Regions from separate parts of the Lederbergia graminis genome, predicted to be linked through region 4. Evidence: riboswitches for the same ligand, from Rfam matches in the RefSeq annotation. Region 4 holds a riboswitch; each other region holds the start of a gene.
The links. Region 4 has a riboswitch for S-adenosylmethionine ahead of metK (methionine adenosyltransferase). Riboswitches for the same ligand answer to the same signal wherever they lie in the genome.
Positions count from the first base shown of each region.

Region 1: linked by a shared signal. The riboswitch ahead of ACFPM4_RS06070 (bifunctional homocysteine S-methyltransferase/methylenetetrahydrofolate reductase) and the one ahead of metK (methionine adenosyltransferase) in region 4 are both predicted to bind S-adenosylmethionine.
Region 2: linked by a shared signal. The riboswitch ahead of ACFPM4_RS19745 (aliphatic sulfonate ABC transporter substrate-binding protein) and the one ahead of metK (methionine adenosyltransferase) in region 4 are both predicted to bind S-adenosylmethionine.
Region 3: linked by a shared signal. The riboswitch ahead of ssuE (NADPH-dependent FMN reductase) and the one ahead of metK (methionine adenosyltransferase) in region 4 are both predicted to bind S-adenosylmethionine.

Region 1 covers NZ_JBHSMC010000004.1:43,937-51,901, reverse strand. The annotation lists gene ACFPM4_RS06090 (Na+/H+ antiporter family protein) at 1-161, shown strand, start outside; gene ACFPM4_RS06085 (hypothetical protein) at 263-466, shown strand; gene ACFPM4_RS06080 (hotdog fold thioesterase) at 569-955, shown strand; gene metH (methionine synthase) at 1,087-4,524, opposite strand; gene ACFPM4_RS06070 (bifunctional homocysteine S-methyltransferase/methylenetetrahydrofolate reductase) at 4,505-6,364, opposite strand; SAM riboswitch class I at 6,435-6,538, opposite strand; gene mnhG (monovalent cation/H(+) antiporter subunit G) at 6,649-7,005, opposite strand; gene ACFPM4_RS06060 (Na(+)/H(+) antiporter subunit F1) at 6,989-7,252, opposite strand; gene ACFPM4_RS06055 (Na+/H+ antiporter subunit E) at 7,273-7,749, opposite strand; gene ACFPM4_RS06050 (Na+/H+ antiporter subunit D) at 7,774-7,965, opposite strand, start outside.
Region 2 covers NZ_JBHSMC010000044.1:22,715-30,679, forward strand. The annotation lists gene ACFPM4_RS19720 (DEAD/DEAH box helicase) at 1-2, opposite strand, end outside; gene ACFPM4_RS19725 (methyl-accepting chemotaxis protein) at 89-1,027, opposite strand; gene acsA (acetate--CoA ligase) at 1,106-2,803, opposite strand; gene ACFPM4_RS19735 (ABC transporter ATP-binding protein) at 2,796-3,515, opposite strand; gene ACFPM4_RS19740 (ABC transporter permease) at 3,530-4,372, opposite strand; gene ACFPM4_RS19745 (aliphatic sulfonate ABC transporter substrate-binding protein) at 4,392-5,351, opposite strand; SAM riboswitch class I at 5,468-5,572, opposite strand; gene ACFPM4_RS19750 (trans-sulfuration enzyme family protein) at 5,662-6,789, opposite strand.
Region 3 covers NZ_JBHSMC010000027.1:143,646-151,610, reverse strand. The annotation lists gene pepT (peptidase T) at 1-939, opposite strand, end outside; gene ACFPM4_RS17725 (winged helix-turn-helix transcriptional regulator) at 1,032-1,370, opposite strand; gene ACFPM4_RS17720 (VOC family protein) at 1,513-2,358, shown strand; gene ACFPM4_RS17715 (lactonase family protein) at 2,479-3,510, shown strand; gene ACFPM4_RS17710 (LLM class flavin-dependent oxidoreductase) at 4,360-5,742, opposite strand; gene ssuE (NADPH-dependent FMN reductase) at 5,758-6,315, opposite strand; SAM riboswitch class I at 6,451-6,555, opposite strand; gene ACFPM4_RS17700 (DUF2651 family protein) at 6,700-6,948, opposite strand; gene ACFPM4_RS17695 (YfjL-like protein) at 6,974-7,690, opposite strand; gene ACFPM4_RS17690 (YfjL-like protein) at 7,733-7,965, opposite strand, start outside.
Region 4 covers NZ_JBHSMC010000018.1:12,478-20,442, reverse strand. The annotation lists gene asnB (asparagine synthase (glutamine-hydrolyzing)) at 1-745, opposite strand, end outside; gene metK (methionine adenosyltransferase) at 947-2,152, opposite strand; SAM riboswitch class I at 2,303-2,419, opposite strand; gene ACFPM4_RS14000 (DUF2584 domain-containing protein) at 2,480-2,722, opposite strand; gene ACFPM4_RS13995 (alpha/beta hydrolase family protein) at 2,761-3,555, opposite strand; gene ytkD (RNA deprotection pyrophosphohydrolase) at 3,552-4,046, opposite strand; gene ACFPM4_RS13985 (DUF6612 family protein) at 4,234-5,106, shown strand; gene ACFPM4_RS13980 (hydrolase) at 5,176-5,505, opposite strand; gene ACFPM4_RS13975 (DUF6154 family protein) at 5,665-5,910, shown strand; gene ACFPM4_RS13970 (Dps family protein) at 6,936-7,382, opposite strand; gene yidD (membrane protein insertion efficiency factor YidD) at 7,507-7,734, shown strand; gene ACFPM4_RS13960 (metal ABC transporter solute-binding protein, Zn/Mn family) at 7,825-7,965, shown strand, end outside.

The DNA of each region.
Region 1 (7,965 bases), on a different contig from region 4:
GGGATGCGGGATCACCTGCTTCTGATAGTACATTGGGACCGACATCTGGCTTAAATATGGATGGACAACATAATCATATATGGGATTCATGTATTCCAACTTTCTTACATTATAATATTCCACTAGTGATATTCGGTTGGATTGCAGCGATGGTATTATAAGAAATAATTCATTAAAATCTAGGATTGCCCATGCCATCTTCTCCTTCATTGCATAAACAGATAGAGAGATACTTTATATAAAGATGAAGGAGGTAATGATATTGCGTTATTATCGTGGTCCGGTAAGACAAGATGAAAGGTTCTTTTTCTTAGGTGCCCCGTTAATTGGTGGTTTTGTTGGTGGTTTACTAGGCAGTGCTTTAGTTAGACCACGTCCATTTGTGTACCCATATCCACCACCAGTTTATTATCCATATCCTTACGGAGGTCCAACACCATACGGGTATGGTCCATATAATTATTAAAATTGATATTAGGCTCTCTAATTTTTGGAGAGCTTTTTGTTTTTATTCCATAAATCACTATATAATTACATATATATAGGGATGAAACGGGGTGATTAATACATGGAGACTAAAAATACATTAATAGAAGCATTAGGAATAGAACTAATCGAGATAGGTCAAGGGAAAGTCATTGCTACCATGCCTGTAGATAATCGGACAAGACAGCCTGTCGGTTATTTACATGGAGGAGCTTCTGTAGCATTAGCAGAAACGGTTGCGAGTATCGGAGCTGCAGCATTAATCGATTTGGATAAAGAAATTTGCTTTGGTCTAGAGATAAATGCAAACCATATTCGCTCAAAACAAGAAGGTCTTGTGACAGCAGTAGCTGAAGTTCTACATCAAGGAAAATCAACGATGGTGTGGGATGTGAAAATCCGAGATGAAGAGGAACGGTTAATATGTGTTTCAAGGTGCACAGTAGCGATAGTTCCTAAAAAGAAATAATTTAAATTATATAAAGGCTATTGGAACAAAGAGTTTAAGGGGAAATAGAAAAAGTCGAACTTTTACTTGGATTATACAAGTTAGTTCGACTTTTGTATTTCTATATGTGAGCTCGAAAATCGCTCCTAGTCTTATAATACGTTAAAGTACCTAGCATCTGGATGTGCAAATACAATTGCAGACACAGATGCTTCAGGTTCCATCATAAATTCTTCTGTTAGTTGGACACCTATATCCTCTGGTTTTAGTAATTGGAATAGCTTTGCTTGGTCTTCTAGATTTGGACATGCAGGATATCCGAAGGAGAAGCGTTGTCCTTGATATTTAGCTGCAAATCGGTCACGCATTGTGAAATCTGTGGAATCTGGAAAACCCCATTGATCTCGTATTTCTTGATGTAATCTTTCTGCAAATGCCTCAGCGAGTTCAAGTGCAGTTGCTTGTAATGCATGACTCTCTAGGAATTTCCCTGCTGTTTTTAATTTTTCAGCTGCTTCACGAACTCCATGTCCTGCTGTTACCTGCATAAAGGCAACATAGTCCATTTCCCCACTATCAACTGATTTTAAGTAATCAGCCAAACAAAGAAACGGTGTTTTAGCTTGTCTAGGGAAGGTAAATCTCTCTATTTCTGTTTTTGAATCCGTAGGATCATAGATGATGACATCGTCGCCATCTGACTGAGCCGGGAAAAATTGATACATACCTGCTGGTTTTAAAGTATCTTCCGCTAAAAATCCAGTAACTAAATCATGAAGATCTAATGCACGCTCTTCGCCGTTTTCTAACATTTTTTCCACATTACCACGGAGTCCAAGGTGATGACCTATTAACGTACGCATATTAATATATGGATACAAATGTGATAAGGAATAGTTTCGTATTACATGTCGACGTAGATCAGATGGAATAAAAACTGGGACATTATCACGAACCGTTTTTACAGCTTTAACAGAAACATCCACATCCTTTATAGATGCTCGGTAAGCTTCTGATTCGATTCTCTTTAGTCGTTGTTCTTCCAACTCTTGTAGTAATAGAGCTTTTTCTTCATCATTTTGAAGCCTGTTTGCTATATCTAGCCCTTGCATTGCATCCTTCGCATAAATTACTGGTCCATCATATTCAGGAGCAATCTTTGTTTCTGTAAAACGGCGGGTAAGAGCAGCACCTCCGACTAAAATAGGTATATCGACACCTGCAGCTTTAAAGTCTTGTGCGGTTAATACCATTTGTTGGGCTGATTTCACAAGTAAACCTGAAAGACCAACCATATCTGGTTTTTCTTTTCGAATAACCTCAATTAATGTTGCAGGAGTTACCTTAATTCCAATATCAAGCACCTTATATCCATTATTACTTAAGATTATATCTACTAGGTTTTTTCCAATATCATGAACATCGCCTTTTACAGTGGCAAGTACAATCTTGCCTTTCCCTGAGTCATCCTCACTTTTTTCCATGAATTGTTCCAGAAAGGAGACAGATGCCTTCATAACTCCTGCACTTTGAAGAACTTCCGCAACAATTAATTGGTTATCGTTAAATAGTCTACCTACCTCAGCCATTCCATCCATCAATGGCCCATTTATAACATCTAATGGCGTGTCGTACATTTTTAATGCAGCTTCTAGATCTGGAATAAGTCCTTCTTTCGTCCCTTCGATAATATAATAAGCAAGTCGCTCTGGAACTGTTTTTGGTATATCATCTTCTGATTTTTCCTTTTTCTTATCACGGTAAAAATCTGTAAAGTCTGCAAGAGTTTGATCATTTGTATGGAATAAAAGATCATTTGCTAACTTTATTTCATTTTCAGGAATAGATGCATAGCGTTCTAATTTTTCCGTATTAACAATTGCATAATCAAGTCCTGCTTGCGTACAGTGATATAAATAGACTGCATTTAGTACTTCACGTCCAACTGGAGGGAGGCCAAAGGAAACATTACTTACTCCTAATGTTGTTAATGTACGTGGAAGTTTCTCTTTAATCAGCCTAATTCCTTCAATTGTTTCGATTGCGGATCCAATATATTGTTCATCACCTGTTCCAACTGGGAATACGAGGGGGTCAAAGATGATATCCTCCGGTTGTAGTCCCCATTTATGGACAAGTAGGTCGTAGGAGCGTTTGGCTATTTCTAGTTTCCGTTCACGTGTGACAGCCATTCCGGTTTCATCAATCGTTCCAACTACAACAGATGCACCATACTTTTTCACAAGGGGAAGGATGACATCAAAACGGTCCTCACCATCCTCTAAGTTAATAGAATTAATGATGGCTTTTCCTTGTGAAAATTTTAAAGCTGCCTCAATTACTTTTTCATCAGTAGAATCAATAACAAGAGGTACTTTTACCTTCTTAACGACTTCCTTCATAAAATTAACCATGTCTTCTAGCTCATCGCGATCTGGGTTGGCAAGGCAAATATCAATAACATGTGCTCCGCCTTTTACTTGTGCACGAGCAATTTCTGCAGCTTCTTCAAATTTACCTTCAATGATTAGTCGTTTGAATTTACGTGACCCAATAACATTTGTACGTTCACCAATTAATAATGGTCGCATCGATTCATCATAAAAGAGTGGTTCTATTCCAGAAACAGCATGCCCATGTGCCAATTCCGGTTTTTTTCTAGGTGCTTTATCATCAACAGCATCACGAATTGCACGTATATGGGCCGGTGTTGTACCACAGCAACCACCAACAATATTGAGCCAGCCTTTATCAGCAAAACCTGCTAATTTTTTTGATAAAGATTCAGGTGACTCATGATAATGTCCTTCCTCATCGGGAAGACCAGCGTTTGGATAACAGCTAACATAACTTGTCGCTAAATCAGATAGAGAACGCAAATGATCTGTCATAAATTCTGGTCCAGTAGCACAGTTTAGTCCGACAGATAGAGGTTTAATATGTTCAATGGAGATATAGAACGCCTCAATACTTTGGCCAGCAAGAGTTGTTCCCATTGGCTCGATTGTTCCGGAAATCATCACTGGGATTTCGAAACCAACTTCGTCAAAAGCCCGCTTTATCCCAAGTGTGCCAGCTTTCACATTAAGCATATCCTGGCTTGTCTCTAACAAGAGTAAGTCACAGCCACCCTCAATTAATGCTTTTGCTTGTACATAAAAGTCATCAGAAAGTTCTTCAAATGTTATTCCACCAGTCACAGACAACGTTTTTGTCGTTGGCCCCATAGCACCAGCTACAAAACGTGGCCAATCTGATGTGGAAAATTCCTTTGTACATTTTTTAGCCATTTCTGCTGCCCGGAAGTTAATCTCATATGCCTTATCTCCGAGATTGTATTCATTTAATACAATAGGAGTTCCACCGAAAGTATTAGTGGAGATAATATCGGCACCTGCTTCTAAATACTCCCGATGTATGTTGTAAACTACTTCGGGTTTTACTAGATTCAAGTATTCATTGCAACCTTCATATTCTTCTCCACCAAAATCATCCGCTGTTAAATTAGCATTTTGTAGCATCGTACCCATTGCACCATCGAAAATAAGTATTCGATTCTGAAGTTGTTGTTCAATTGATTGATTTGGCATAGGTATCTTCTCTCTCTTTCTTGTTATCGATTTGATGGATGTGCTGAACTAACTGTAAAGACATGTCATATCTTAGGAGTGGAGTTATAATATAAATACCATTAAATAAATCAGCAGCAGTATCAATTAGTTCTTTTGCAATTTGAACACCCTCTGCTGTCGCTTGTTCACGATTTTCTCCACATGCCCGCATACGCTCTAATACTTCATCTGATAGTTTTATTCCAGGTACCTCATTGTGTAAAAACTCGGCATTTCGTATGTTTGTAAGAGGCATAATACCAATGAAAATCGGTTCTGATAAATGTTTTGTTGCTTCATAGATATCAATAATTTTTTCCTTCGTATAAACAGGCTGTGTAATGAAATAATCAGCACCTTTGGCTATTTTCTTCTCTAGGCGTTGGACGGCACGGTGTAATTGGTGAACATTTGGATTAAAAGCAGCTGCGACAGAGAAATTAGCTTTCTTCCGCAATGGCTTTCCGGAAAATGAAATACCTTCATTCAGCTTTTTAATTAGTTGAAGTAAATCCATACTAGAAACATCATATACACTCGTAGCACCAGGGAAATCTCCTATTTTCGTTGGGTCACCAGTAACAGCGAGAATATCATGAATTCCAAGTGCATCCAGTCCCATTAAATGTGATTGTAGTCCAATTAAATTTCTATCTCTACACGTAATATGAGCAAGAGGACGAATGTTGTTTTCCATTTTTAAAATGGATCCCATTGCCATATTACTAATTCTCGGAGATGCCAAGGAGTTATCTGCCATTGTGATAGCATCAATTCCAGCTTCATTTAGCACTTTTGCTCCATCAATAAACTTAGTGGTGTCAAGGTGTCGAGGTGTATCTAGCTCCACAATTATAGTCCTTTTCTTTTTCGCCTTTTCATGGAGTGGTTCGTTTTTAGTTGGCTCAGCTTCTCGAATAACGATTGGTTTTTGTGGAGTGACAGTTTTCTTGTTTATTGGAGGAATTTCTCCAATTCGTTTTTTTACAGCGGCAATATGCTTTGGTGTAGTCCCACAACAACCACCGATTAAACGAACACCTTCATCACGTAGAAGGAGAGCGGCACGTCCAAAATAATCAGCTTCTGATTCAAAGACGACACGACCATCTTCTACATCAAGGAGACTTGCATTTGGAAATGCAGATAAAAATGCGTTTTTAGGTAATGTTACAGATTCAAATGCTTGGATGGTATGATATGGACCAAGTCGACAATTAACACCGACAACATCAGCACCTATCGATACAAGTTGGTGTAATGCTTCGTTTAGTGCTAGTCCATTTTGTAATACACCAGGATCATGCATAGAAACTTGAGCAATAATGGGGGTGTCTGTTAATTTTCGTAAATGAGTTACTACTGTGGATAGTTCTTCAAAATCATAATATGTTTCTAGTAAGAGTCCATCAGGATTACCTGCTAGGAGGTATTGTACTTGTTCATTTACAGATGTAATGATTTCTTCTAATGTTGCATCACTTTTGCGAATTCCACGTATGCCACCAATTGTTCCAAGGACATATTGTCCACCAGGTGCAGCTGCTTGTTTAGCAATGTTGATAGCGGCTTCGTTAATTGCTTTTACTTGGTTTTCTAAACCATGACGAGCTAGTTTAATAGCATTGGCACTATAACTATTTGTTTGAATAATATCAGCACCGGCTGAAATATACTCTTGATGAATTTTCTCTATTATTTCTGGTTTTGCAAGATTTAATTCTTCATAACAATAATCAATACCGTATGAGTATAGTAATGTTCCCATGGCTCCATCTGCGGTTAGTACATTAGATTTTAATTTTTCTAGTAAATTCATACATATTTTCTTCCTTTCGTTAAAAAAAAGCCTTCAAAAGAAGGCTTTACGAGTTTATGACATTCGTTCCTTCTCATCTTTCGAACCTAAAAAGTTCGCTGGATTTAGCACCTTGCCAGTAGGCTGGTTGCTGAAGCTTCATTGGGCCAGTCCCTCTGCTTCTCTTGATAAGAAAAGTAATTCAATTGTTAAATTATTAGAATAATCATAACGTTAGTAATATGATGATGTCAAGATGAATTTTTGTATTAAATTTACAAATGCAAGGTGATACATAAACAATTTTATTTGGATTTTATCTCTTTTGTCTTAACGTCTAAGTCGTCTTGTACACTACGCTTATGTAGTTTTACTCCTGAAAAGTAAGCAGCGCGTGCTATTAAATGACCTGATACAGGAGCAGTCAAAAAGATAAATACTATTCCCAATAAAATTCGTGGGTTTATTTCTCCGTCTGCAGAGTAAAAGTAAAGCAATGTTGCTCCTAATGTTACTAATACGCCTAGCGTTGTAGATTTGGATGCTGCATGGTTACGAGTGTATACATCAGGTAAACGCAAAACACCTACACTTGAAACAATGCTTAAAAATGTACCAATTAAAACTAGAACACATATTGTAATTTCAATCCCTGCGCTCATATTCAATAATATCCCCTTTCTGTAAGAACTTCGAAAATGAAACAGTTCCGATGAAAGAAAGGATACCAAATAAAATAATCACATCGAGAAACGCCTTTGTACTTAATAACATAGAAGCTAGTGCTGTAATTGCAGCCAAATTAATTCCCATTGCATCAAGTGCAACTACTCTATCAGGTGTAGTAGGTCCTTTTACGATACGTATTAATAAAAATAGGGATGATAGCGCAAATCCAAAAAGTGCGATTGTTAATACAGTTTCAAGCACTAGCGACTCACCTCCATAATGGTCTTCTCAAAAGTATTTCTAATACTTTTCACCGTATCTTCCACATCTTTAATATCCATTGCATGGATATAGAGTGTTTTTTTATCATTTGAAACGTTTATTACAAGTGTCCCTGGAGTTAAAGTTATTAAGTTTGCAAGCAGGGTGATTTCCCATTCTGCTGTAAGCTTTGTATCAAGAGCAAATATTCCAGGCTGAATGGTAAGTTTAGGACTTAATATATTTCTTAAAACTGCTAGGTTCGAATATATTAACTCACGTATAAAGATCAACAAGAGTTTTATTATAGCTAGTATCCGATAAAAATAAAATCGCGATGAAAAGAAGCGGCGCATAATAAATATAATCAATAATCCTAGAAGGTAGCCTACTGTAAATGTCGTTACAGAAATTGAATTTTGGAAAAACATCCAAATGGATGCTAGTAAAAAATTTAATAAAATTTGAAAAGCCACTTTTTGCATTCCTCCTTACTGTGGTTAATACAACACTGCGTCAATGTATTGTGAAGGATTAATTAGAACTTCTACAGCTTGCATGACATAAAAATTAACTGTTTCAGAAAACACACCGTACGAAACGGCAGAAATCATCAATATCACCACAGGAATGAGCAATTTCCCAACATGTATATCCTTGTTTGGTTTGCTTTTTGTTGTATCACCCCAGAA
Region 2 (7,965 bases), on a different contig from region 4:
ATTATAATTCTCCTTTATGTCTCAAATCCTTCTCCACATCATACTACAACTAATGAAAAAAATAAAAAACTGCCTCCATTGGAGACAGTTATATTTTCAACTGGTGGATTCCATTTTCAAGTCGTTGATCCACTTCTTTCGCATCCTCTATATGATCGAGAATCATTTCATATGCTTGCGAGAATAGGTTTCTTGCTTCTTCCAATTCCTTTTTTACCGCTTCCGACAATTGCTTCTGTTCTTCTATCATATCTTGTACTGCACTGATATCTAGTTGACTATGCTCCACCGTTTTCATCATGTTGTTGATCTTATCAGCTGTATTTAAACTGACGAGAATACCTTTATCAACAAGTGCAGCACTTTTCTTCGTTGCTTGTAAAGCTATCTGTATATCCTCTTGAAGTGAAGTCGTTAATGCTTGAATGTCAGATGTGCTTTTTGCAGTGCTTTCTGCAAGCTTTCTAACTTCTTGGGCAACAACTGCAAATCCTTTTCCATATTCGCCAGCTCTTGCTGCTTCAATAGAAGCATTAAGAGCAAGCAAATTTGTTTGTGAGGCAATATTCTCGATCACACCAACGATCGATTGAATTTCACCTGAGCGCTCACTTAAATTCGTCATATTTTTTTCAGAAGCAAGAATCTCTACGCCTAATTCTTGAATTACATCTGCAGTATTTTTCACATCTTCAGAACCTTGTTTGGCATCTTCAACCATTTTTATAGAGAACTCTTTTAGCGAATTACCTTTGTCAAAAAGCTCATTTGATTTATTGGAAGTTTGATCACTTAAGTCAGATACATTCTCAAATCTCTTTTCAATTTTCTTAACGGCATCTCCAAGTTCATGATGCTGAGCATTTACTTTCTCATGCTGATCGACAGCTGCATGAATTTCCTCTTGTACCTTCAATAGCCATTCTTTATCCGCCATATCTTTATGCTGATAAGAAGATTTGAGTTGTTCTATTTCCTTTTGTAACTGTTCAATTCGTTGTTCTTTAGCCTTTTTCGTTTTAAACATAGCTGCGCCTCCCATGATGGATGCCTTTTTACCTACTATAGCATAAGAGAACAACTTTATAACAGTTTAATAGTTTGATTACTTTCTACCTACCAATTCCTTTTCACGAGCTTTTAACTCTCTACGCAAAATCTTTCCACTTATTTTTGTTTTTGGTAATTCTGATAAAATTTCAATTTCACGTGGTGCTGCATGTGCGGCTAGTCGATTTCGAACAAACAAGCGAATTTCCTCTATTAAGTTAACATCTTCTTGATAACCTTTATTTAGCACAAGGAATGCTTTTACTATTTCCCCACGTAAAGGATCTGGCTTTCCAATTACCGCCACTTCTGCTACTGCCGGGTGTTCCATCAGTTTGCTTTCAACTTCAAATGGACCGATTCTTTCCCCAGAGGAATTAATCATATCGTCACTTCTTCCTTGGAAAAACACATATCCATCCTCGTCTATTAATGCTAAATCACCAGCTACATACCATTCAGGACCAAATGGGAAATAGGATGCAAACTTTTCTGGATTTTTCCAAACTTCTTTCATGATTCCAGGCCAAGGAGCTTTTATCGCTAAATGACCGACTTCCCCACTTGGAAGTTGTTTTCCATCATCATCCAACACTACTGCCTCGATATTCGGTAATGGTTTCCCCATGGAGCCTGGTTTTATTGTCGTAGTCGGTAAATTTACGATTAGTTGTGCACCTGTTTCCGTCATCCACCATGTATCATGAATTCGTAGGTTAAGATGTTCCAATCCCCAATAAATTACTTCTGGATTTAAAGGTTCACCTACACTTAAAATATGACGAAGGTTATGAAGATCATAGTTTTCTAGAATATCGTTTCCTTCCGCCATTAACATCCGGAAAGCAGTTGGTGCACTATACCATACAGTGACTCCTGTTTTTTCAAGTGTTTCATACCAACTATGTGCATTGAACCTTCCACCGTGAAGGACAAGCGTTGCCCGATTTAGTAATGGTGCAAAAATGCCATATACAGAACCAGTTACCCAACCCGGGTGAGCCGTGCACCAATATACATCATCTTCTTTTAGATCTAACACCCAACGTCCAGTAATATATTGGTGAATCATCGCACGATGGGCATGAATAATACCTTTCGGTTTTCCAGTCGAGCCGCTCGTATAATGAATATTTAATCCATCCTCCAGATCGACCCATTCTAAAATATCCTGTTTTACTACTACAGAACTTAGTTCATCTTGTATAGAAATTCCATTAATTGAGTCATCTGTTAGAAAAATCTTTTCTAAACTCGGTAGATCTTCTCTCGGAACTCTTGTCATAAACTCCTTATTCGTAATGAGAAATTTCCCTTCACAATCTGAAATTCGATCACGGACTGCTTCTTCCATGAAAGCTTCAAATAAAGGACCAACAATAGCACCAAGTTTAATCGCAGCTAATATAGCAATATAGCAATCTGGATGTTTCGGTAAGAATACGAATAAGAAGTCACCTTTCTTTACTCCGTGGTTCTTTAATACTTGTGCCCATCTATCGGTTTCTATTTTCAAATCTTTATAGCTTAATTTCCATTCCACATCTCCCTCTACATAATGGAGAGCTGTTTTGGAACCAAAACCATCCACTACATGGCGATTTACACATTCATAAGCCATATTAACTTTTCCCGTAACATGCCAACTGAAATGTCTTTCTATCGATTCCCAAGTTATAGTATCACCATTGGAATAGTCTGTTTTAAAGTTATATTGACCACTTCTCGGCTCAATAATTTGTTGCCTAGCCATGTAGATTACCCCTTTCCTTATTTAAATCAAGAAGATGTAGAATTTCAGCCTTCTTTTCTGCCAGTTGGATATCTCCTCTGGAACGTGGTTTTGCTTTATCTATTCTAATTTCCGCATAAATTTCTCCTGGTTGTCCCCGTAAAATAATGATGCGATCACATAAATATAAAGCTTCATCTATATCGTGAGTTACGAGTACCATCGTTGTTTTTCGCTCTTCCCAAATCGATAATAGTAAATCTTGCAGCTGCATTTTTGTAAATGCATCTAATGCGCTAAATGGTTCATCTAGTAAAAGCACATCCGGTTCCGTGATAAGGGAGCGCGCAATTGCTGTTCTTTGTGCCATCCCTCCAGATAAGTCTTTAGGGAAGTTACGTTCAAATCCGCTCAAACCGACAAGTTCAATTAATTCATTTGCTAACAATTTTTGTTTTTCTGTTTCTGCTCCAAACGTAATATTATTTATTACTGACAGCCATGGCATAAGCCTTGGTTCTTGGAACATCATCCCTACACTTTTATCTCCTAGTGAATACTGACCCTCAAACTGTTGATCGAGTCCTGACAGCACTCGAAGTAATGTACTTTTTCCACAACCACTAGTCCCAAGTACTCCAATTATTTCTCCTTTTTGGATTGAAAAAGTAAGATTCTTAAATCCTACCTTCCCCTCATTAAAAGTTCGAGTTATATTTTGAACTGCGAGCACCGTTGCATCCCCCTTTAACGTTGATTTGATAAACTATCTTGCCAGCTCAATGATTTTGTTTCTAATAATTTCAATAATGAATCCGTGATTTTCCCAATTAGCGCAAACAATAATATACTCGCTATGACAATTTCCGGAGAATACGTATTTTGGCCTAAGATGAGTAAATAACCTAACCCTTTACTAGCCCCCATTATTTCTGCGGCAACAACAAACATCCAACCAAGTCCTAGCCCACTGCGTAATCCTACGAGAAAAGATGGCAAAGCAGCTGGCAAGATGATTTTCCGTAATGTTTTCACGGAACTAAACTTATAAATTTTTCCAACTTCGATTAACTTCCGATCAACGCCTTGAATACCAGAAACGATGTTTAAGTAGACTGGAAAAAATACACCTACTGCAATTAATGTCACTTTGGATGGCTCCCCTATCCCCATCCACAAAATGAATAAAGGTACCCATGCTAGAGATGGGATTGCACGAAATGCTTGAATAAGTGGATCCATCAATTTTTCAAACAGAGAAAAATAACCAACGATTGCTCCAAGAACAACAGCTACTATCGTTCCAATGAAAAATCCAAGAACCACCCGATATAATGTAATGCCAATATGATCAATCAATATTCCTTCTTTGCCCATTTCTACAATTTCTTCAAATATTTTTGATGGAGTTGGTAGTAAATGCGCTTCTATAAGTCCTACTCTTCCAGCAATCTCCCAAATAATTAATAGAATAATAGGGATAAGGCTTCCAAGAATCCATCTCTCATTTGCTTTATAGGAAAATTTCGAGCGTTTTTCTCGTTTTGATTTTTTTACGGGAACTGAAATTGTTTCTGTACGGCCACTCATGTTGTCCACCATCCTTTATTTATTCAAAATAGTCCGGGTTAATTAAATCATTAACAACCTTATCTACATCCGTATCCGAATCAATTACACCTTCTGTTTTCAATACATCACCAGCTGCTTTAATTGTTTCAATTTGCACATCACCTGGTTTTGATGCTGAAAAATCGTTACGTTCTAATTGAAGCTTTGCTACTTCAATATCTATTTGTGCTTCCTTCGCTAAAATCTCTGCTGTTTCCTCTGGATTATCAATTGCCCATTGCCTTGCTTTCTCATAAACTTCGATAACTTTACTTACATACTCTGGGTAATCTTCTGCAAATTTTGATCTTACATTCAAAGTTCCATACGTGTTAAAGTCTGCATTACGGAAGAATAGATGAGCCCCAGAATCTTTTTCCACTCTTGCCATATGAGGATCTAATCCTGCCCATGCATCTACTTCACCAGATAGTAGTGCAGCTGCTCCGTCTCCATGTTGAAGATTAACAATTTCTACATCTTTGGCAGAAAGGCCATGTGCATCTAAAGCACGAAGCAAGAAAATATACGGGTCTGTACCAATTGTTGCAGCAACCTTTTTCCCTTTTAAATCATTGACAGACTTAATGGAAGAATCTTTTGCAACGAGAGCCGTCCATTCTGGTTTGGAATAAATATATACGGATTCAATTGGCGATCCTTTTGCTTTTGCCATTAAAGCAGCAGCACCAGCAGATGAACTGAAATCAACACTTCTGGAATTGAGGAATTCTAACGCTTTGTTACTCCCTTGACTTAGAACAAACTCTACTTCAATGCCTTCTTCCTCAAATACTTCTTCTGCAAAACCTTTCTCCTTTAAAATCAAGCTTGTTGGCGAATAGTAAGCATAATCTAAAATAATTTTCTTTGGCTTGCCACTCGCACTATCTGAACACCCTGCTAGCACGATAATTCCTATCAATAATAAAATGGTTTTCCAAATATTAATTCTCATTGTAAATCCCCCTAAATATAATTAATATGATTAGTTTACTTGGTTTAATATTTAAAAAAAGATATATAAAAAGAAAAGCCCCCTTCCTAAGAAGAGGGCGTTGTTGACGGTTCCTCCTCTTATCTTCCAGATTTTAAATCTGTAGGATGTAGCACCTTGTTTTAAAATAACAGGTTGCCGGGCTTCACAGGGCCTATTCCCTCCGCCACTCTCGATAAGAGATTCGATTTAGTTGTTTTACTTATGAATGGAGTATAGAACAGAGTTTTTTATCTGTCAACTACTTTTTTACACTTTTGGTTAAATATACCTATGCTTTGATTGCAATTAGGAGTTGATTAATGATATCTTGCCTATCTTCAATACCGACTGAAATGCGAACAACTCGTTCATTAATTCCAAGCTTTTCTTGAGCTGCTTTAGGTAAATTTCGATGTGATGTACCTAATGGATAGGAAACAGCAGTCTCTACACCACCTAAAGAAGGAACTACTTTTATCCATCCAAGAGACGAAAAGAATGAGCGAATGTCACAATGAGGTGCAAGTTCTATCGACACAATTGCACCATTACCTTTTTCTGATACATTATTTGGATAATATACTTTTGCTATATTTTCATTTTCCCTTAGTGAATCTGCAATAAATTGCGCATTCCTTGTTTGCTTCTCCATTCTTAACGCAAGAGTTTTAATGCCTCTACATGTTAACCATGCTTCAAATGGACTTAAATTCGCCCCTAAGCTAACCACCTTTTGTTTTGCAACTTGAATGATATCTTCACGGCCAACTACAATACCTGCAGAAATATCACTATGGCCACCAAGGTACTTCGTTGCACTATGGACAACAAGATCAACCCCATCAACACATGGCTGTAGTAAAAACGGTGTTGCAAAAGTGTTATCCACAATTGTTATTAGCTTATGTTCTTTCGCTATTTTAACAAGTAACGGTATATTTTCAGCTCTAAGTAATGGGTTCGTAATGCTCTCTGTATATAGTAATTTTGTATTTGGACGAATTGCTGCACGTATCTCCTCTTCATTCGCAAAGGAGACAAATGTAACATCGATACCAAAACTTCTAATTTCTTGATCTAATAGATGATAAGTTCCACCATAAAGGTCATCACATGCAACAATATGGTCCCCATTTTTTGCTACTGAAAGTAATGCTGATAAAATAGCTGACATCCCTGATGAAGCTGCTACACCAGCTTCTGCTCCTTCCAAAGCAGCAACGGCACTCCCTAATTCATCTGTATTTGGATTTCCGTAACGGGAATATAAGTAAGGTGTTTCTCCGTGAAAATAGCTTTCAAGCTCATCTAAATTATCAAAGGAAAAAGATGATGTTTGATATATTGGTGTTACTTTACTATTAAAATTTTTTGATACTTTCTTAGATTGATGTACAGTTTTCGTATGAAAAGACATGTCACTCATCTTTATGTCACTCTCCTAATTGCCGAATTCTAGTTTTTTCGAAAAGAATTATATTTGCGATTATACGCCTATTTCTGTTTTATGTCCAAGTATTTTTATGTGAATTGTGAATTTTATGTCGAAATATATAACATTCTGAAGGAATAGGTGGTACTTAGCTAGTACCAATGTTACATCGGCTTCCAATTTTTTGTGAAGTGGGTATGGGGGATTTCCTCCGTGCCCTCTTCCATTGCTTTTACTTGTTAGAGGGCACAATGGAGATTCTTGCGTGACCTAGTCTTCTTATATTTCTGTTAAGAGGGCATCATCATGACCGACTACACTACTTTTCCCTCTTAAGTGGGCACGATACAACGTTCAACGTTACCTCCTTAAGCATTTTCTTCATTAAGAGGGAATGCTGTGGCATTCAATGTGACCACTTCTGTAGTTTTTCCTAGCTAGAGGGCACGATGGAGCCTTCATCGAGACCACCTCCTACACTTTTCCTCCTAAGCGGGCACGAGGCGGTCTCCAATGTGACCACCTATCCCTTTTTTCCTCCTAAGTGGGAACGATGCAACCTCCAGCGTGACCACCTCTGACACTTTTTTCGCCAAGTGGGCATGATAAAGCTTCCAACGTGACCACCTCCTACACTTTTCCTCCGAAGTGGGCACGATGGAGCCTTCATCGTAACCGCCTCTGCCTTTTTTCATCTCAAGTGGGCATGATGGAGCCTTCATCGTTACCAACTCTACCACTTTTCCTCCTAAGCGGGCACGATAGAGCCTTCATCGTGACCGCCTCTAACGCTTTTCTCGCCAAGTGGGCATGATAGAGCCTTCATCGTGACCGCCTCCGACACTTTTCCTCCTAAGCGGGCACGATACAGCCTTCATCGTGACCACCTCCGACACTTTTTCCTCTTAAGCGGGCACGATGCAGCTTCCAACGTGACCACCTCTGCCACTTTTTTCGCCAAGTGGGCATGATAAAGCTTCCAGCGTGACCGCCTCTACAACTTTTCCCACCCAGTGGATACGCAGCCGCTCCCAGCGTGACAACCTCCACAGCGGGTACACAACATCCTTCTCGCATTCCCGACTTAACAGTTTTCTCATTTATAACAGTCACACTAACTGCAAAGATATTCCCTCTTAAATTAAAAAAGCAAGTAAGCGA
Region 3 (7,965 bases), on a different contig from region 4:
GATAATGATGCGGTCGTGTCCATATTTCTCGCGCAGGTGTGCGACTATTTTTTTCACATTTTCTTTTTTTGCTTCAAACTTATCGCGATCAAAGTCACGAATGATGTAGTTGAGTTTTGTTGTATCTACATCACCATGGAATGAAAGTAAGTGGTAGAAGCCTTCGTATCCTTCTGTTAATTCAGGTGCTTCCTCGGCTGGCAGGGAATTATGAAACTCCATAGCAATCTTAGCTGCATTGACCATTTTTCCTTTCGCTGTACCAGGGTGGATGTTTGTTCCCTTAAAAGTAAGCTTTAATCCTGCTGCATTAAAACTTTCATATTGTAGTTCGCCTAGAGGACCGCCATCGATTGTATATGCGTAGTTGGCACCGAATTCATCTACATTAAATTTATGTGGTCCACGGCCGATTTCCTCATCTGGCGTAAAAGCAACTCGGATCTTGCCGTGTTTAATTTCTGGATGTTTGATTAAATAATCCATTGCCGTCATGATTTCCGCAATTCCGGCTTTATTATCGGCACCTAGAAGCGTTGTACCGTCAGTTGTAATTAACGTATGACCTTTATAGTTTGTTAGAGCAGGGAAGTCCTTTGGAGTAAGAACGACATTATCATTTAGCTTAATTTCTTTACCATCATATTGCTCCACTATTTGTGGGTTAACACCTTCACCAGTAAAATCTGTTGCCGTATCAACATGTGCTAAAAATCCTATAACAGGAACTTGCTTTTCAGTATTGGCTGGAAGTGTTGCCATGACATAAGCATTTTCGTCGATCGTAACTTCCTCCATGCCAATCGCCTTTAACTCATCAACGAGCATTCTTGCAAGCGTCCATTGGCCGTCTGTGGAAGGACATGTGTCGGAGTTCTCGTCTGATTGTGTATTTACTTTTACATATGAAGTGAAGCGTTGAATAATATCCTGTTTCAATGTGCTAATCCCCTTTACGATTAATTAACTACATATTACCTTAAATGTTAGCTAAAAATAAAGAAGCCGGTACTTCTGAATGAAGTACCGACCTAATCATTATTCGTAACTTTCTCGTTCTCTATTTCAATCCAATCTTGTCCCCATTTTTCAATCTCTTTCATTAATGGTGCCAGTGCTAGGCCTTTTTCCGTTAATGAATATTCAATACGGACAGGGGTCTCAGGATATACTTGGCGTAAAACAATTCCTTCTTGTTCCAAGTCTTTTAATCTTTCGGATAGAACGCGTGCGCTTATTGGCATTGCGGCTTCCACTGTACAAAAACGTTGTGGTCCATTTAGTAATTGATAAATTATTAATCCGGACCAGCGTTGTCCTAATATACTCATTGCCTTTTCAAATCTTGGACACATAGTTGGTGTATTCAATATAATCACCTCTCTTACTTAATTATATCACGATAGATATTGATTACCAACTTTTATTTCGCGCTAAAGTTACTTGACTAAATCTAATTTTTAATATATAGTTACTTACATAAAGTAAGTAAAAGAGACGGAGGAAAAATAAATGAACCTTAAACAACATCCGGTTATTAGTAGTGTTAATTTGTTAGTAGAAAATTTACAACGTACGATGAAGTTTTATATAGATGTACTTGGTTTTAAAGTACTTGAAGAAACAGATACGGAAGCTACATTAACAGCTGACGGTAAAACTCCAATCTTAACCCTGGAACAACCAAGTGATATTCAAAAACGGACGCGTTCTACTGGATTGTACCACATTGCTTTTTTGCTACCAAATCGCTCTGATTTAGCAGATATTATTCACTATTTTATTAAAACGCAATATCCATTACAAGGTGCATCTGACCACCATGTGAGTGAAGCACTATATCTTGCGGATCCTGAAGGGAATGGAATTGAGATTTATATAGACAGACCTACAGATCAATGGAAGTGGGATGGTGATCAAGTGCATATGACGACAGTAGCACTTGATATTGAAAGCATATTAAGGGAAGCATCGACAGAAGGCTGGAAAGGAATGCCGGAACAAACGTTAGTTGGTCATATACATTTACAAGTCAATGAATTGCAAAAAACAAAACAGTTTTATTGTGACTTACTTGGTTTTGAACCAGTATTGAACTATGGAAGTCAAGCTCTGTTTATTTCAAAACATCGTTATCATCACCATATTGGAATGAATACATGGGGAAGTGCAGGTGCACCAGCTCCAGCAGAAAACAGTGCAGGATTAAAATGGTTTACAATCTTAGTACCAGATGAAAATGAGTTGCAAGCAGTGAAAGATCGTTTGCAAGCTGCTGGTGAATATATAGCAGAAGAGCAGGGAAGCTTCATTACGAAAGATCCTGCGGGAATTCGTGTGCGATTATCAGTAAAATAACAATGTCAGAGTGTCGATATAATGGCACTCTCTTTTTACGTTGATTCAGAATACCGTAATGACATTGTTTCGCTTTTCTTATGCTATAATGGGGGCAAACAAATAAAGGAGAGAACGATAGTGGCTGAAAAATACATAGGTTATGCAGGAACGTATACAAGACAAAGCAGTGAAGGAATTTATCGTTTTGTTTTAGATGTAGAAGCAGGGAAACTAACAAATGTAGAAGTTGCTGCAAAAGTTGGAAGTCCAACATATGTAGCAGTGAGTGAAGATAAACAATATTTATATTCAGTAGCACAGCAAGATAAATTAGGTGGAGTAGCTGCATATAGCATTAAAGATGGAGAGCTAACTTTTATCAATGAAGATCTTCAGGAAGGTGCACCGCCATGTCATTTGGAGATCCATGACGATGCGTTAGTTACAGGGAATTATCATAAAGGTACGGTTAGTTTATACAAAACAAAAGAAGATGGAGGAGTTCAACCTTTAGCATTTGAAGTGCAGCACGAAGGGACAGGCCCTCATCAACGCCAAGAAAAATCACATGTGCATTTTACAGGCTATACACCAGATAAAAAGTACTTTGTAGTTGCTGATTTAGGTATTGACGAAGTAGTTACATATAAAGTAGTTGGGGATAAGCTAGAGAAAGTTAGCACGTTAAAAGTTAAAGCAGGAAGTGGCCCGCGCCATCTTACATTCCATCCAAATGGAAAAATTGCTTATTTACTAACAGAGTTAAGCTCTGAAGTAGTCGTGTTAGATTATGATGCAGAAACTGGTGTTTTTACAGAAAAGCAATATATCCGTGCAATTCCAGAAGACTTTAACGAAACAAACGATGCAAGTGCAATCCACATTTCAAAGGATGGCCGTTTTGTTTATACAGGAAACCGCGGTCATAATAGTATCGCAGTATTTTCAGTCGATGAAGCTTCAGGCGAATTAACGTTTATTGAACATACTCCTTCTGGTGGTGAGTGGCCACGCGATTTTGTATTTGATCCAAGTGGTGCATTTTTAGTAGCTTCTAACCAACATACAGGCAACTTAGTATTATTTGCTCGAGATCAAGAAACAGGGAAGTTAACAAAGCTGGATTCAGAAGTAGAAGTGCCAGAAGTAGTTTGTGTAAAATTTTTATAAGTCGATAAAATAAGAGTACCCCGAACCTTTGGATGTTCGGGGTATTTTATTTAGATTCGATTTCCTTGGTCGCATGATGTAATTAGGGATAGGTATGTGAGCGATAGTTATGAGAAGTGGTCGAAAGGGAGATTGTTATACGACGGGTTTGGGCAAGGATATGAGTTGAACTGGTCGAGAGGGAGGTTATCACGACGGATTTGCGTTAGGTTACGGGATGAAACGGTCGAGAGGAAGCTTGTCACGACGGGTTTGGGCAAGGTTACGGGATGAAGAGGTTGAGAGGGAGGTTGTCTCGACGGTTTTGAGCTAGGTTACTTGGTGAACTGGTCGAGAGGGAGGTTATCAAGGCAGGTTTGGGCTAGGATATGAGTTGAACTGGTCGAGAGAGAGGTTATCATGACGGGTTTGAGCAAAGTTGTAGGTTGAAATGGTAGAGAGGAAGGTCATCACGACGAGTTTGAGTTAGGTTACTGGTTGAACTGGTTGAGAGGGAGGTTGTCACGACGGGTTTGAACTGGGTTACTGGTTGAACTGGTTGAGAGAGAGGTTATCATGACGGGTTTGAGCAAAGTTGTAGGTTGAATTGGTCGAGAGGGAGGTTATCAAGGCGGGTTTGGGCTAGGATATGAGTTGAACTGGTTGAGAGGGAGGTTGTCACGACGGGTTTGAGCTGGGTTACTGGTTGAAATGGTCGAGAGGAAGGTCATCACGACAATCTGAACTAGAATACATAATGAAATCGTCTTGATAAAGCTTCTCTAAACGAGTATCAACTATTATTCTATGAAAAGTGGTCGTGACGATGGTATCCACGACTACTTTTCATAAATAATCGTCATAGGACATTTATAAAACTATTTTTTCCTTTCTTGTGTAGCTTTTACCTGGATGATGATCAGGAAGTTGTGGGCCAGCACCAAATAAGTTACCTCTTAATGTTGTTTCCTCATATCCAATTGGCACTCTGCCTCTAGCTTGTAAAACAGGTACAACAAGTTCGGCGAAGTCCTTGAACGTTCCTGGTGAAACTGCATATGCAATGTTAAATCCATCTACACCAGCTTCATTTACCCATTCTTCAATTAAATCTGCAATTTGCTCTGGAGTTCCAACCATATTGATTCCCATGCCGCCAATCCCAATCTGTTCAGCAATTTCCCCAACAGTCCATTGGCGTGTAGGATCCACTTTCGTATAATTTTCTAGAGCGGAGCGGATAGAGTCGTTTTCCACATACTTTACAATTGTAGAAGGGTCATAACCAGATAAGTCGACACCAGTCCAACCTCCAAATAAAGCAAGAGCACCTTCATAGCTAATATGCTTTTTATACTCATTATATTTTTCTTGAGCTTCTTCTTCCGTTCTTCCAACAACTGGAGTGACCATCGTTAATATTTTCACTTCATCGGGATTTCGACCATACTTAACTGAATCATCTCGTAATTTTTTCACTGTTGCTTTGGCAATAGTAAGTGTCGGTGCTCCAATAAAAACTAGTTCAGCATTCTTTACAGCAAATTCTCTACCTTTGTTTGATGCACCTGCTTGGAAAAGTACTGGTGTTCTTTGTGGGGAAGGTTCACATAAATGAGCACCAGGAACTTTATAATATTTCCCTTCATGGTTAATATCATGGACTTTATCGGGGTCCGTATATATACGATTCTCTTTATCTACTTTTACAGCATCATCTTCCCAGCTGCTCTCCCAAAGTTTATAGCAAACTTCTAAATATTCCGCAGCAATATCATAGCGTTCATCATGATTAATCTGGTCTTCTAATCCCATGTTTACTGCAGCACTTTTTAAGTATGATGTAACGATATTCCAACCTACTCGTCCTTTTGTTAGGTGATCTAGAGTCGACATTCTCCGCGCGAATGTATAAGGGTGTTCATGTGTAACCGATGCAGTAACCCCAAAACCAAGATGTTTTGTTACGGATGACATAAGTGGAACGACAAGCAGTGGATCATTGACTGGTGATTGTGCTCCTTGGCGAACGGCCGCATCCCTTGAACCATTGTATACATCATATGTCCCTAGTACATCTGCAAGAAAAACAGCATCAAAACGTCCTTTTTCCAAAATTTTGGCGAGTTCAATCCAATAATCACTATCCTTATATTGATGGGAGCGGTCGTCTGGATGTGTCCATAGTCCAGGTGATTGGTGGCCAGCACAATTCATTTCAAATGCATTTAAATAAATTCTTTTTTTGGTCATCATTATTCTCCTTTGTTAAATGGTATAGTGTTCCGGGATTGGGTTGCTTTGTTTTTTGATAATTTCAGTAAAATAATCAAGTTGTTTTTTGGTTCTTGCTAATGTGTCAATGTCTAATATAGGTTCTAAGCTTTCCTTATCCACTTCCTGATCTGTCAGGTATATTCCCTTTAAGTTTTGGCCTTTTAGTGTTGCTAATAGCGGTTTTAGGGAAAACTCTAGTGCTAGTAAGTGGGACTTGCTGCCACCAGTCATTAAAGGTAAAACTGGTTTTCCTTCTAAAATTTCTTGCGGTAAAATATCAATCAATGTTTTTAATACTCCAGAAAAAGCAGCTTTATAAACTGGAGAACCGACGATGATGCCACTCGAATCACGGATTTGTTTAGCGATTCTTTCTACTACTGGGCTATTGAAGTTTGCGAAAAATAAATCATTATGTGGTACGTCACGAACGGAAATATGTGTAACTTGAAAGCCCTTTTGTTGTAATAAGCGCCCTAAGTATCGGAGTACTTGATCTGATCGCGAACTTTCAAATGGACTACCAGATAGAATTACAATTTCACTCATTGAAAATTCCCTCCTTTATAATTAACTAAACATAGATGTATACTTGGATTTTTGTGAATAAATTTACAATAAAAAAACCTCCTCTCAAAAGATGAGAGAAGGGTAGGGGATTTGAAGGAAATCAAACCATAACTGTTCTCATCTTTAGAATACAGTGTATTCTTCTGAAATTAGCACCATGCAATGTTGCTGGTTGCTGAGGTTTCGCAGGGTCAGTCCCTCCACCTCTCTTGATAAGAGTAAAATATTGGATTTTCTTACTGGTTTTTATTATAAGTAACTCAATCGGATTAATCAACAAATAATTGTCGACAAGATTCGAGTTACATCTTTTTGAAAAAAGATAAAGGCCCCGTACTAGGAGACCTTTATCCTCGAATGATCTTATTTTTTTCTAATAAACCAAACAATCAGCGAAATAACAAGGGATACAATTGTATAAAATGTTGCCCAACCAAATAGCGCTTGCCAACCAACGTTCTGGACCATTGGTAGAATGATAGTAAGGATATTAAGACCAATGAATAGAATAATTGGTACGATAAAGTAGCGTTTAAATTTAATCGTTACCAACAAAGAAAAAAGTAAAGTTGCAATCGGCGCTACTATTCCATAAAAAGCAATTTCCCACATGAAAAATCACCATTCCTTTTTATTTTTATTTTGAATGTTCATTAATAACACGTAAGGAGATATCAGTGTCCTTATCGAAGTTTACGGTGTATTTAGCGTAGTCTTTACTTCCTTTTGCATAGACAAAACCCTCAATCTTTGCATCATTATAAGGATATTTACCATTATTCAATGTTTTTTGAATTACTTGAACTACTTCTAAAGTTTGCTCCTTTGAAAGATTTGTTACATCAAGCGAAAAGTTAATATCAAACGGTTCAATTAACTCTATATCATGACTCCATTTTGTATCAGGAGGGTATTTTTCCTCTAGTACATCAAGATAAAATTCAATCTGTGTGACAATCCCTGGTATTTCTGAATCTATTCCTTCGTAAAGCTGCTCTTTAATTTCTTTTCCGAACTTTGCTCCTAGCTCATAATCAGTATTAACAGGATAGTAGTGGATGTCTGTTGGCTTCACCGCTCCCCACACTTCAAAAACATACTCGATTTCGTCGTCCCCTCGAAACTCTGTAACATCAAATCCATACATGCCAAAAGTAAAATCATAAACCCCATCACCATTTATGCGATACTCTGAATCAGGAAATTCTTCTTCCAAAAAATCTTCTAACCCAGCTTTTAAATAATGTTTTGAGACGGGATTTCCGTTGAAGATTTGATATAGGAAAAGGATAATTACAACAAGGATTATTAGTAGAATGATATATAAAATCTTTTTCTTTTTAATAGCAATCACTCACTTTCATGATAAATGATGTATCTTAGCTAGTTCAGTTCCTCAGTCTTTATATTCGCTAATACTTTCTATCGTAAGTTTTGTATGATGATTAAATTTGATTGAGTAAAGGGAATATTCATCGATTCCTTTTTCGTAGCCTTCCACTCTCGCCTCTCCATAAGGATAATCTTGTAAGGTACCTTGAATGATCTGAGCCGCTTCTAGTGTTTCTTCTTTCGTTAGAGTAGTCACATCTAGTAAGAAAAGAATATCGAAGGGGCGAATCAGTTCAA
Region 4 (7,965 bases):
CTGAATCGAACATTACATCCTTTATTTCTTTAATAAATTCAGACTCTGACTTATGAACCGGTTGGAAACTTGCTTTCCAATAGCGTTTAATTTCAATTGATTGACCTGGTTTTTTCACAAAATAATGTCCCGGCTCAAGCTTGTTAATTCCAGTTGTCATCGTTTCTGGCTCGGGTACAAATTGATATGTCATATATTGTTGCAATGCAGCTGAGTTTAAAGTACTTTCATCCATGGCAAGCAATATACTTTTTTTCTCGGATGCAAAAAATGTTCTATTCTCTTCTTCTTTATAAAAGAATGGTTTAATTCCAAATGGATCACGTGCACCGTATAATTCTTTGTTTTCCTTGTCCCAAATCATAAAAGCAAACATACCACGAAGTTTCGTCACTGCTTGCTCCTTCATTTGACTGTAAAGGGCGATAATAACTTCCGTATCAGAAGCAGTAGCGAACTGTACTCCCTGTGCTACTAATTCTTCTCTTAGTTCTACAAAGTTATAGATTTCTCCGTTAAAAATTATCCAATACCTTTCATTTTCAAATGAAAGAGGCTGTTTTCCACTTTCAATATCAATAATACTTAGACGTCGAAAACCGAATTGGATATGTTCATCACTGAAATATCCTTCATCATCCGGACCTCTATGAGTGATTACATTATTCATTTGCTTAAATAAAGGTTGACTAGGCTCGCGATTCTCCACTGCCAAATCATGAATGCAACCAATAAAACCGCACATCTATTTGTCACCTACTCTAATTAAATTCATATAAATTACTTGTAAAAATATGTTACATTATGTTACACATTAGTATATTTTATCATGCTTTAATTCAATTTGCAGTAAAACAATCATTTCAATCCTGTAACAATCACATGTGATGTTATTAGTATTCCTCAATAAACAAACGAAGCTGCCTGAAATTGGCAGCTTTGTTTGTTACTTTATTAATTTTAATGTTGTTTGAATCGCTTCAGCTTTATCTGTTCTTTCCCATGGTAAATCAATATCTGTTCTACCAAAATGACCATATGAAGCGGTTTGTTTATATATCGGACGACGTAAATCGAGCATACGAATGATGCCAGCAGGTCGCAAATCAAAGTTTTCTCTAATTGCAACAATTAACTTTTCTTCTGAAACCTTCCCTGTATCGAATGTATCAACAGAGATAGAAACTGGTTCTGCTACTCCAATTGCATATGCAAGTTGAACTTCACATTTATCTGCTAATCCGGAAGCAACGATATTTTTGGCCACATATCGTGCCGCATATGCAGCAGAGCGGTCCACTTTCGTTGGATCCTTACCAGAAAATGCTCCACCTCCGTGACGTGCATATCCTCCATAAGTATCAACGATAATCTTTCTTCCAGTTAGACCAGCATCCCCTTGTGGTCCGCCAACAACAAAACTACCTGTTGGATTAATGAAGAACTTTGTTTTATCATCGATCAAATGGTCCGGAACTACAGGAGCTATAATAAGCTCTTTCATATCTTGTGTAATTTTCTCCAGACTTACTTCTGGGTGGTGTTGTGTGGAAATAACAATGGTGTCCACTCTAACAGGATTGTCATTTTCATCATATTCAACCGTAACTTGTGTTTTACCATCTGGTCGTAAGTATGGGATTATTTCTTGTTTCCGTGCTTCTGTTAGTCTTCGAGAAAGCTTATGCGCAAGAGAAATTGGCATAGGCATTAATTCTGGTGTTTCATTACATGCATAACCAAACATTAGTCCTTGGTCACCAGCGCCAATCGCTTCAATTTCTTCTTCCGTCATTCTTCCTTCACGTGCTTCTAATGCTTGATTAACTCCTGCTGCAATTTCAGGAGATTGTTCATCAATCGATGTGATAACCGCACATGTAGCATAATCAAACCCATACTTTGCACGAGTGTAACCAATATCTTTTACCGTATCTCGAACAATTTTTGGAATATCAACATATGTGGTCGTACTAATTTCTCCCGCAACAAGCACTAGTCCTGTAGTGACTGATGTTTCACAAGCAACACGTGCATTTGGGTCTTTTGCAAGAATTTCATCCAGGATAGAATCAGATATTTGATCACAGATTTTATCTGGATGTCCTTCTGTAACAGATTCAGATGTAAATAGACGTCGATTTTTCGACACTACAGTTCCTCCTTTATTCGTGTATCTATCAAATGTTAACGGAACTCGATTTCCTCAAATGATGAAAAATATGAAAAAGACGCTAAATGTACATAATAAAAACCTTTCCTTTAACATGAGGAAAGGTTTATCCATTTTCCGAGCCTTTCACTCTTATCGTTCGAGGCAATACCTCGCAACAGGTTAGCACCTTGCTTTCGTATAAATAACAAAAGTAGGTTGCTGGGCTTCACAGGGCCTGTTCCCTCCACCATCTCAGGATAAGAGTATCCGTTCAATATAAAATCATAACGCAATGTGTCAGTTACTGTCAACTAGATCATATCATTAATTAATGGAATTTAATGACAATAACTCATACGTAATAATTGTTTTTTCGTTTTCCCATTCTAACTTTTTTATACATGCAGTTGCTTTTGCATCACTATCCATAAAGGAGCGAACTTCAATTGGAATATTTAAGGGGTACAATCTATAACCATTTTTTGTCAATAAAAATAAATTATCCTTCAATCTCTTTTCTTTACCTTTTGTGACAATCATTGTGTTTAACTCAAGTGGCATTCCCATTATTCCATTCCCCCTCTATTTTTTATCCTTCTCTTCTATTATATGTTATTTCCTTGATTTTTCATCCAATTGCATAAATTATGCACAATTTCACGATTTATATGAGGTGGAAAATAATGAGTCAAGTCAGAAAAATACCAAGTTTCCACTGTTTTATCTAATGATATCAATCTTTCTTCTAATCTTTTAGCATGTTCTACAGACACATTATCATCGCGCTCGCCATGGATGATTAGAACTGGAGGTTTTAGAGCTTCCAATTCATAAAGAGGTGTTCGATGTTGATATTTTTCTAAAGCTGTTTTTGGTGTACCTCCAATGACTCGTTTCATCATTCTTCGCATATCTTCTCGCTCAACATACGTTAATGCTACATCCGAAACTCCTCCCCACGTAACAACTGAAGCTGCTTGTGGAAATTGGATACCTGTAAATAACGCCATTATTCCACCGCGAGAAAATCCAAAGATATGTACTCGATTTTGCTTCACATTTGGATAATTACTTAATACTTCAAAACCTGTGAAAGCATCATTGCGATCATCACCACCAAAATCTTCATTCCCTTCGCCACCACGATTTCCACGATAAAATGGGGCAAAAACGATAAAGCCTTCTGATGCAAATTGTGCTATCCTTGCTGCACGAACCATTCCAACGTTTTTGATTCCTCCACGCAAATATAAAAAACCATCATATTCGCCCGCAGCCCTCGGCTCAGCAAGAAATCCTTTCACATGGTATCCATCAGATAAATAAGTAATTAAATATAAGCGAACCTTAGGATTCGGAGAAGGATATGGCTGTTTATCTACAATTAATGATTGATTCATTCCTTATCACCTTTATTCAATAATCCATGTTTTTCTATTGCTTCCAATGATAGTTCAACAATTTTATCTTTCATGATAAAGCTGTATTCACTATTTTTTAATTCGTTTTTTAAGTTATTTGATTTTATTATAGGACCACTTGTTTCTAAGTAATCTTTCTTACTCTCTAGTTTCTCGATATCAGCAAAGCAAATTGCTTTTACAAACGGACCATTTTTCTCATCATTTACATAGTATTCTCCAATATAATAAATATTTTTTACGATACCCCCTGTTTCTTCATATACTTCTCGGAATGCAGCATCTTCAACTGATTCCTTTTGTTCCAATTTACCACCAGGAAATTCTAGTCCCCGCTCTTTATGCTTAGTTAAAAGCCAATTGCCTTGATATCGAGATAGAACTAAAACATGCCAAGCTCGTAAAGGAAATGCATCTCTTTCAAAACACAACATCACCTTATTCCCATTTATATCAAAGAACTCTATCATCCATATTCCCCCTACTATCGTAACTCAACATTATGCTTTCTATTTCGTGAAAAAATGCCTGTCTGCACTTCTAGGACTTTATACGCTTTTTCTTCTCTTTTGAATCCTTTATGATAAATAAATCGTATATAAGTGAAAAGAGCAAATAGTTAACATTTTGCTAATTTTTTTTGGGGAGCTGAATCATTTGAGGAAATTATGGTGTGGAACTCTTATTATTCTGATTATGTCATTATTAGTAGCGTGCGGGCAAACAGCTACACCTACTAAATCAAAAGATGGGAAAAGTGGTAGCAGTACTACAGAAAATATAAGTGATTTGACATTATCTGAAGTACTTGAAAAATCAACAGAAGCAAATAAGAATTTAAAAAGCTTTTCTACAAAAATGGACTTAAATTATAAGATGAATGTTAAAAATATCACTATGGATACAAAATCCAAATTGGACATGAAAATTATTTTGGATCCAATAAACGTTCATCAAAAAATGGAATACTTTATGACATTAGGTGAACAAAAACAAGAACAAAGTGTTGTTATGGATATGTATTTAACAGAAGACGGATTCTTTATGTTTGAACCAACGCAAGAATTATGGATGAAACTACCGATTGACTTAAAAGACCAATTTCTTGAATTAGAAAATAGTCAAACAAATCCAGCTGATCAATTGGAAGAATTAAAGAATTTTGAAGAAGATTTTACATTTGAACAAGATAACGAAAATTTCATATTAACGTTAAAAGCAGAAGGGGAAAAATTTGAAGAGTTTTTAAAAGAAACTGCTATAAGTTCGATGCCAGAGGATATGCAAATTGACGCCAGTCTTGCTGACTTCATGACATTTAATAACGTGGAATATGAAATTTACATTGATAAAGAAACATTCTTTACTTCCAAATTAAATATTATGATGGATATTGAAGCAGATCTTGAAGGTGAAAAAATGAATATTGTACAAGAAATTACTTCTAGCTATGCTGATTTTAATGCGATAGATAGCATAGAAGTTCCTCAAGAAGCTTTGGATAATGCAAAAGAGATAGATAATAACTAAAATATGAAAAGCCGGAGAAGGTTTTATCTCTATATGAGATTAAAACCGAAACTCGGGCTTTTTCTTTTTTCATTCACTCGTAAAATTCTGCAATATTCCCATACCTTCAATATGGGATCTTGCTTCCTCATCCCCTAGTTGATGAATCATTTCATATATTTTCACTAAATTTCCATCATATCGATCATTTGGAGCATCGTTATGGTATTCTTGAATAGGGGTCATAGCACGAATAGTTTCATCACTTCTATTATCAATGTTTGCATTAAAGAGGCGACGTAACTGCTTAATTTCACTCTGTGTTGCTTCAATTTTAAATTGCCACGGCGACGCATTTGGTACAGTCAGAATTTCTCCGGGACCAATGGATATATAATATGTTTGCTTATTGTCATCCACAATTTCTCAACCTCCTATTTCTCTCAGTCAATTAATTATTGTTATATTACCGCTTCAGAGAAAATTTATTCCTAAGCAACTAGGAATAAATTAAACGCATTTGTTCGTCATAATTGGGGTATAAGAAAACAGACATGATAGAAGAAAGAGGTGACACACTTGAAACTAGTCGATGAAATATTTGAAATGTACCGTAACAAATTGACAGAAGATGAAGAAGACCTAGATATGGTTACCTTTGCAGTATTAGAAAATTTTGATCGCAAAGAGCTATTAGAACTTATCGAAGAAATGGATGATCACGAACTACAATATTTTGTTCGCCTTTATTTACTAGAATCACTTAAAGGTAAATTCGCCCAAGTAGACGAAAACTACCAGTACGAATCCAAAAACCTTCATTAGGATACATAGAAATCGCAAGGACTGTTTTAAGGGAGACCGGAAAATGTACTTCAACAAAGTAGTCCCCTTTCAAAATTCCATGGGTTAAGATTATTTAAGCCCGAGCCCCTGCCGCCTGGAAAGTGAGAGGACCTGTTTATCGATGAGGGTAGTTGAAAGAGTGTGACGTTGACATTTACACAAAAATAACCTGATTCAAGTAAGGTGCAGTTTACCTTTTTTGAATCAGGTTATTTGCGTTTATGAATTTTTTTAGTGGGCACGATGACGAGTTTAGCGTGACCACTTCGATCAAATTTCCCTCCAACTGGGCACGATCAACGCTCCATTATTACCTCTTCGCTCAAATTTTCATCCAACCGGGCACGATGAACGCTCCAATGTGACCTCTTCGATCAAATTTTCATTCAACCAGGCATGATGACTCCTCCAACGTGACCGATCCTTTCAATTTCCCCTTCAACCGGGCACGATCAACCCTCAAGCGTGACCACTTCATTCCATTTTTCCTTCAAACGGGCACGATGACGCCTCCAACGTGACCACTTCAATCAAATTTTCATCCAACCGGGCATGATGAACACTCCAGCGTGACCACTTCATTCCATTTTTCCTCCAACTGGGCACGATCAACGCTCCATTGTTACCACTTCAATCAATTTCCCTTCCAACCGGGAACGTTGACGCATCCAACGTGACCACTCCTTTCAATTCTTCCTTCAACCGGGCACGATGAACACTCCAATGTGACCTCTTCAATCAAATTTTCATCCAACCGGTCACGATCAACGCTCCATTGTGACCTCTTCGCTCAAATTTTCATCCAACCGGGCATGATGACGCCTTCAACGTGACCACTTCGATCAAATTTTCATTCAACCAGGCATGATGACTCCTCCAACGTGACCGATCCTTTCAATTCTCCCTTCAACTGGGCATGATGAACACGCAAGTAGCAAATCAATAATTCATGAAATTAAAATAGCCTCCAACTTTTAAAGTTGGAAGCCTTGATTATTTATACTTTATTTTGATACAAATGCGTTTAGCATCCATACGTGTTTTTCAAGTGGCTTGTAAATGCCAAGTAGTATATCTGCGGTTGTATCGTCTTCTGATTCAATGGCGGTACTAATTGCATCTTTTGATTCATCAATGATCGTATTAAAGTCGTTTACAATTGCTTGTACCATTTTATTCGTATCTTCATTACCCTTTGCCTCTTTAATAGTGGCTTTTTCAAGAGATTCTTTCAATGTTCCAAGTGGTTTCCCTTCTAATTGTAAAATACGTTCCGCTAATTCATCTAAATTTTCTGCTGCTTCATTATATAATTCTTCAAATTTTTCATGTAAGGTGAAAAAATGTGGACCTTTCACAAACCAATGGAAATTATGTAGTTTTGTATATAATACCGTCCAGTTAGCTACTTGTTGATTCAAACTGTCTACTAATTTATTTGTATCTGCCATTGTTATCCCTCCTGTTATTCCTTACCCTAGTTAAGATTCCTTTAAACATATGCTATCTTTCCCAATTCGAGTTGAATTATGCTAAAATAAAGTACACTGTTTACACGAAGGAAGCGAAGGTACATTGAAGTATATTTTTTTAATGATGATTCGAATATATCAAAAAGTAATTTCACCATTGAAGCCTCCTACTTGCCGCTTCTATCCTACTTGTTCGCAGTATGGCAAAGTGGCTATAACAAGATTTGGAGCCTTACGTGGCGGATGGCTAACGATAAAAAGAATAGGTAAATGTCACCCTTTCCATCCGGGTGGGTTTGATCCTGTTCCAGAAAGTGATAATAAAAAATAGCTTACTAGTTGATTTTTTAGTTAAAATCCAGTAAGCTATTTTTTGGGTTTTAAATCGGAATCATTCCTATTATGCAATTGGAGGATTTATATGACGAAAATAAAATTATTTTTTTCCATCGCGATGATATTTGCTTTACTCGTCGGATGTAGTGATACAGGTAAGAAAGAAGATGGACAGATTAATGTCTATACTACAGTGTTCCCAATTCAATATTTTACAGAGCAAATT